2 regions of the Pseudoalteromonas sp. Xi13 genome follow, and region 2 is predicted to be linked to the other one. Evidence: predicted binding sites of a transcription regulator. Region 2 holds the regulator's gene; the other holds the start of a gene.
What was found. Region 2 encodes NrdR, which represses ribonucleotide reductase genes. Its sites were predicted from a motif close to AAACACNANATNTNGTGTTT; they were not measured.
Positions count from the first base shown of each region.

Region 1: nrdA (class 1a ribonucleoside-diphosphate reductase subunit alpha) is a predicted target of NrdR. The motif match lies at 1,843-1,862, and genes of this name have one in related genera.

Region 1 is NZ_CP034439.1:1,733,902-1,737,326, reverse strand. Features, by position in the region: gene gyrA (DNA topoisomerase (ATP-hydrolyzing) subunit A) at 1-4, opposite strand, end outside; gene ubiG (bifunctional 2-polyprenyl-6-hydroxyphenol methylase/3-demethylubiquinol 3-O-methyltransferase UbiG) at 183-893, shown strand; gene EJ103_RS07825 (HAD-IA family hydrolase) at 893-1,573, shown strand; gene nrdA (class 1a ribonucleoside-diphosphate reductase subunit alpha) at 1,986-3,425, shown strand, end outside.
Region 2 is NZ_CP034439.1:819,294-822,718, forward strand. Features, by position in the region: gene glyA (serine hydroxymethyltransferase) at 1-1,209, shown strand, start outside; gene nrdR (transcriptional regulator NrdR) at 1,575-2,024, shown strand; gene ribD (bifunctional diaminohydroxyphosphoribosylaminopyrimidine deaminase/5-amino-6-(5-phosphoribosylamino)uracil reductase RibD) at 2,027-3,160, shown strand; gene EJ103_RS03700 (riboflavin synthase) at 3,177-3,425, shown strand, end outside.

The sequences.
Region 1 (3,425 bases), 910 kb from region 2:
TCATTTGATATCACATTCCTTCAGTATCAGCTCTTAGCAACCCGGTATTAGGCGCCAAGAGTATTTGTTATTATTTCTAAGCGACCATGCTATCACAATTAATTTAAATTTACAGGCGCAAAACTTTGCGATTTATCAATTTAGCCCTATATAATGGCCTCAGATTGACGAGGAAGTATTTTATGACCGAACATCAAAATGTAGATAACGCAGAAATAGCAAAATTTGAAGCCATTGCAGAGCGATGGTGGGACCAAGACGGAGAGTTTAAACCTCTTCACGAAATTAACCCATTACGATTAGACTTTGTGGCTAACAAAACCCAAGGCTTATTTGATAAAGAAACACTCGATGTAGGCTGTGGTGGCGGCATTCTTAGCGAAAGCATGGCACGCATGGGCGCACATGTAACCGGTATAGACATGGGGCAAGAGCCACTCACCGTAGCAAAGCTTCATAGCCTAGAAACCGGTGTAAATGTTGACTATATAAAAGTACCTGCAGAAGAATTTGCAACCCAGCACCCTGCTCGCTTTGATGTAATAACCTGTATGGAAATGCTAGAGCATGTACCTGACCCTGCTTCTATTATTCATGCAGTCGCAGAGCTTGCCAAGCCAGGGGCTGATGTGTTTTTCTCAACCCTAAATAAAACGCCTAAAGCTTACTTGTTTGCTATTGTAGGTGCTGAAAAGCTGTTAAAAATGGTGCCTGAGGGCACACACGATCACAACAAATTTATCAAACCTGCACAACTTATTGCATGGGCTGAACAAGCCGGTTTAAAAGTACGTGCCAGTGCTGGCCTGGGCTACAACCCGCTTTCTAAGCAGTATTCATTAAATACAGATGTGAGTGTTAATTACATTCTTCATTTTGAGAAGTTAGCATAATGGCTAGCTCTCATACCCCCTTAACTCCTTTTGAGTACGACGCTTTCTTATTTGATTTAGATGGCACCTTGCTTGATACAGCAGACGATTTAGGTGCTGCTTTAAATGCTGTACTTAAAAGTGAAGGTGTTGCGCAAGTTACGCCTGAGGCTTATAGAAAAGTAGCGTCTAATGGCGCCGGCGCATTGCTTGAACTTGGCTTTAAAGCGCAATGGGCATCGCAACCACAAACTGAACGAATAAAACAATTAGTCAGCCACTACAGCCAAAACCTAGCGACACACACCCGCTGCTTTGAAGGCATAGAGTCATTACTCATAGCCCTTGATAACCAAGGTATAAAATGGGGAATAATGACTAATAAGCCAGGGTTTTTAACCGATCCATTAGTGGCTGCTATACCCGCTTTAAAAAATGCACACGTTGTGATCAGTGGCGATACCCTCACCGAGGCTAAACCATCACCTTTACCCTTACTACACTGTACAAAACTGATGAACGTAGATCCTAAACGTTGCTTATACATAGGTGATGCTCAACGTGATATAGAAGCAGGTAAAGCCGCAGGTATGCACACAGCAACAGCGCTTTGGGGCTATATACCAAGTATTGATGAGGCCAAGGGCTGGGAAGCCGATTTTGACTGGCACAGCCCTATTGATGCTTTTAACCATATATAGTGCCATGTAAATTATTAAACACTATATATTGTGATTGTGTTAGTTTTTATGCAAAGCTTGTTGATAAAAAAAGCAGTCGAAATTTATTTTCAAAATGCATAAATTTAGCAGATCATTAGTTGATTTTTAGCTATTTCAACTTAAATGATTGTTCGAAGGTGAGTGACTACTAACACAAATACGTTATCCCAAAGTTATCCACAAATAGGGGCAATTATGTCCCTTGCAAATCAGCTCAGACCACACTATCTTGTGATCTCTAAATTGAACAACACCAGATATTGTGGCCAAATGTTATTCAATTAAATTCGCCAATACGGTGAAACTTATAATAAATGAATACGTACCTTGCTTTAGCGAGGTATAAAGCATTGGTCAAAATACACAATTCCCAAGGAATACAGGCAAAGCTATGAACCAACAGTTATCTGTAAGCAAGCGTGACGGGCGTAAAGAGCCTTTAGATCTTGATAAGATCCATCGCGTTATTGAATGGGCCGCCGAAGGTTTAAACAACGTATCGGTTTCACAGGTTGAATTAAAGTCACACATTCAATTTTACGACGGTATTCGTACAAAAGACATTCACGAAACCATCATTAAAGCAGCAGCCGATCAAATTTCAAAAGAGTCGCCAGACTACCAGTACTTAGCTGCCCGCTTAGCTGTATTCCACTTACGTAAAAAAGCGTATGGCCAGTTTGAGCCACCACGTTTATTTGATCATGTTACAAAAATGGTTGAAGACAAACGCTACGACGCTCATTTACTCGTTGATTACACAGAGCAAGAGCTTGATGAGCTAGATGCTTATCTTGATCATTCGCGCGATCTTAACTTTAGCTACGCAGCAGTAAAGCAGCTTGAAGGTAAATACCTGGTACAAAACCGCGTAACGGGTGAAATTTACGAAAGCGCTCAGTTTTTATATATCTTAGTGGCTGCGAGTTTATTCTCTGACTACCCGCGCGAAACGCGTACTGACTACATCAAACGTTTTTACGATGCAGTATCAACGTTTAAAATCTCTTTACCTACGCCAATTATGTCGGGTGTGCGTACGCCTACGCGTCAGTTTAGCTCGTGTGTACTTATTGAATGTGGCGACAGCCTTGATTCAATTAACGCCACATCATCTGCCATTGTTAAGTACGTTTCACAACGTGCAGGTATTGGTATTAACGCTGGCCGTATTCGTGCTTTAGGTAGCCATATCCGTAATGGCGAGGCGTACCACACAGGTTGTATTCCTTTTTATAAGCACTTTCAAACAGCGGTTAAAAGCTGCTCGCAAGGTGGCGTACGTGGCGGTGCTGCAACGTTATTCTACCCGCTTTGGCATTTAGAAGTAGAAAACCTACTGGTACTTAAAAATAACCGTGGTGTTGATGATAACCGTGTTCGTCATTTAGATTACGGCGTACAGTTTAATAAACTAATGTATTCTCGTTTAATTAAAGACGACTACATTACGTTATTTAGCCCATCAGATGTGCCTGGCCTTTACGATGCATTCTTTGAAGACCAAGACGAGTTTGATGCGTTATACGTAAAATACGAGCAAGACGAGTCTATTCGTAAAAAGCGTATTAAAGCGATTGAGCTTTTCTCAATGTTCGCACAAGAGCGTGCCAGCACAGGTCGTATTTATTTACAAAATGTGGATCACTGTAATACGCACAGCCCGTTTATTTCTAAAGTGGCGCCAATTCGCCAATCTAACTTATGTTTAGAAATTGCATTGCCAACTAAGCCGTTAAATAACGTAAACGATGAAGAAGGTGAAATTGCACTTTGTACGCTATCTGCATTTAACCTAGGCGCTATTGAGTCACTTGATGAACTTGAAGAG
Region 2 (3,425 bases):
GACGCGATAAACAAAGAAACTGCTCGCCAAGAAGAGCACATTGAATTAATCGCATCAGAAAACTACTGTAGCCCACGCGTACTAGAAGCACAGGGTTCACAGCTTACAAACAAATACGCAGAAGGTTACCCGGGCAAACGTTACTATGGCGGTTGTGAGCACGTAGACGTTGTTGAACAACTTGCAATTGATCGTGCTAACGAGCTATTTGGTTCTGACTATGCAAACGTTCAGCCACATGCGGGTTCTCAAGCAAATGCAGCTGTTTTCTTAGCATTATTAGAAGCGGGCGACACTGTACTTGGTATGAGCTTAGCTCATGGTGGTCACTTAACGCACGGTTCACACGTAAGCTTCTCAGGTAAGCTATACAACGCAATCCAGTACGGGCTAGACGAAGCAACTGGCGAAATTGACTACGCACAGGTAGAAGCGCTAGCACTTGAACACAAACCAAAAATGATTATTGGTGGTTTTTCTGCGTACTCAGGTATTGTTGATTGGGCTAAATTCCGTGAGATTGCTGATAAAGTAGGTGCTTACTTATTTGTTGATATGGCTCACGTTGCAGGTTTAATTGCAGCGGGTGTTTACCCAAGCCCAGTACCTCACGCGCATGTTGTAACAACAACAACACACAAAACATTAGCAGGCCCTCGTGGTGGTTTAATTATTTCTGCTTGTGGCGACGAAGCAATTTACAAAAAGCTTAACAGCGCTGTGTTCCCAGGTGGCCAAGGTGGTCCTTTATGTCACATTATTGCTGCAAAAGCAGTGGCATTTAAAGAAGCTCTACAACCAGAATTTAAAACATACCAAGCACAAGTAGTTAAAAATGCTCAAGCTATGGTTGCTGTTATGCAAGAGCGCGGTTACAAAATCGTATCTGATAAAACAGAAAACCACTTATTCTTACTTGATTTAATCGATAAAGATATCACAGGTAAAGATGCAGACGCAGCGCTTGGCAATGCAAACATTACTGTGAACAAAAACTCTGTACCAAACGATCCTCGCTCACCGTTTGTTACTTCTGGTTTACGTATTGGTTCACCTGCAATTACACGTCGTGGCTTTAAAGAAGCTGAATCGAAAGAACTTGCTGGCTGGATTTGTGACGTATTAGACAACATCAATGATGAGTCAGTACAAGCGCAAGTTAAAGAAAAAGTTAAAGCAATTTGTGCAAAACTACCTGTATACGCTTAATTGCATAAGCAGCAGTAATTTAGATCACAACAAGGGGCCTGTTTACCTTTCGAGGTTTAATTTGCAGTAGTATGTTTGGTTTTTAGGCAAGGCAGAGTCTATGTAGTGTGGTTACTCCACACAAATAGGCGATAACGCAGCATAAATGCCAAACATGCACTGCCCTCGGGTTCGTCCTAGGGGCGATTTACTCTTTGTTGCTCGGTTTTTACTTAGCCCACTAGGTTACAAACCTCGCGCCGCGATCAAATCACCCCTAGATAGAACAAATTTAATCCTGAAAGGCCAACAGGCCCTATTTTTTTGCTAAGATAAAAGGCCGCTAAATAGCGGCCTTTTTTGTTTTAAAACGGAAGTACCGAGTTATGCATTGCCCATTTTGTACCGCAAAAGATACTAAAGTTATTGATTCTCGCCTAGTCGGCGGAGGCCACCAAGTTCGCCGTCGTCGTGAATGTAACGAGTGTCACGAGCGATTTACTACCTTTGAAGGCGCCGAGTTAGTTATGCCACGTGTAATTAAACAAGATGGCAGCCGAGAGCCCTTTAATGAAGATAAACTACTCAATGGCCTTAATCGTGCCCTAGAAAAACGCCCTGTTAGTACAGAGCAAGTGGATGAAGTGGTTAATATTATTAAATCGCAGTTGCGTGCTACCGGCGAGCGAGAAATATCAAGTCACCTAGTGGGTGAGTGCATAATGGAGGCGCTTAAAAAGCTGGATAAAGTAGCCTATGTGCGGTTTGCCTCTGTGTATCGCTCGTTTGAAGATATACGCGAATTTGGTGAAGAAATTGCCCGTTTAGGGGAGTAATAATGCAAAACCAAACAACCTTTACCGCGCAAGATGAAATGTACATGGCACGTGCCATCGAGCTTGCAAAAAAAGGGCGATTTACAACCACCCCCAATCCTAATGTAGGGTGTGTTTTAGTTAAAGATAACCACATAATTGGTGAAGGGTTTCATCAATTAGCTGGGCAGGGACATGCTGAGGTTAATGCCCTTGCTGTAGCAGGTGAAAACGCAAAAGGCGCGACTGCGTATGTTACGCTTGAACCGTGTAGCCATTACGGACGCACTCCGCCGTGTGCAGAGGGTTTAAAAGCCGCAGGTGTAGTAAAAGTTATTGCGGCTATGGTCGACACCAACCCACAAGTAGCAGGTAAAGGGCTTAAAATACTCAGCGATGCAGGTATAGAGGTTGCATTTGGGCTTTTAGAGCAGCAAGCGCGCGCACTTAATTTAGGTTTTTTTAAGCGTATGGAGCAGGGGCTTCCGTATGTTACGTGTAAAATGGCGGCCAGCATTGATGGTAAAACCGCGCTAAAAAATGGCCAAAGTAAGTGGATCACCGGCAGCGCTGCGCGACAAGATGTACAACTACATCGAGCACAAAGCTGCGCTATTTTAACGGGCGCCGATACGGTTATTACGGATGATGCTAAGCTCAATGTGAGGTTAAGCGAGTTGCCACAGGCTTTACCTACTGAATTACCCCTACGCCAACCGGTGCGTGTTATAATTGACTCACAAAATAGGCTTACACCAGAGCTGGCAGTATTTAATATTGAAAGTGAAATAATAATTTTTACTACCAAGGTTGATAAATCAACGCAGTGGCCGCATTTTGTAAGGCATATAGAAGTGCCACAGCAAAATAACAAAGTTAATTTAACGTCTGTTTTAGCACACCTTGCTAAGCTGCAATTTAATCATGTTTATTTAGAAGCGGGTGCTACACTTGCCGGTAAAATGACAGAGCTTAATTTAATAGACGAATATATATTTTATCTAGCGCCTAAACTAATGGGGTGCGATGCAAAAAGCTTAGTTAATTTTGCACCGCTAACAGATATGCAAAACACCGTTAATTTGACGTTTAAAGAGTGTGTGAAAATAGGCGATGATTTACGTATAACCGCCACAAAACACATTCCAACCACTTAATTAAAAGAGTAGGGCTATGTTTACTGGAATAATTGAAGCCACAGGCAAAATTGCGCTATTACAAAAAAAACAAGGCGATTTAGCCATTCGCATTCAAAGCGCTAATCTTGATATGAGCGATGTAAAGCTTGGCGATAGCATTGCCACTAATGGCGTATGTTTAACGGTAGTTGATAAGCACATTGATGGCTTTAGTGCCGACTTATCAAACGAAACTATCAGCTTAACTGGGTTTGCAAATTATAATATTGGCCAAACAGTTAAC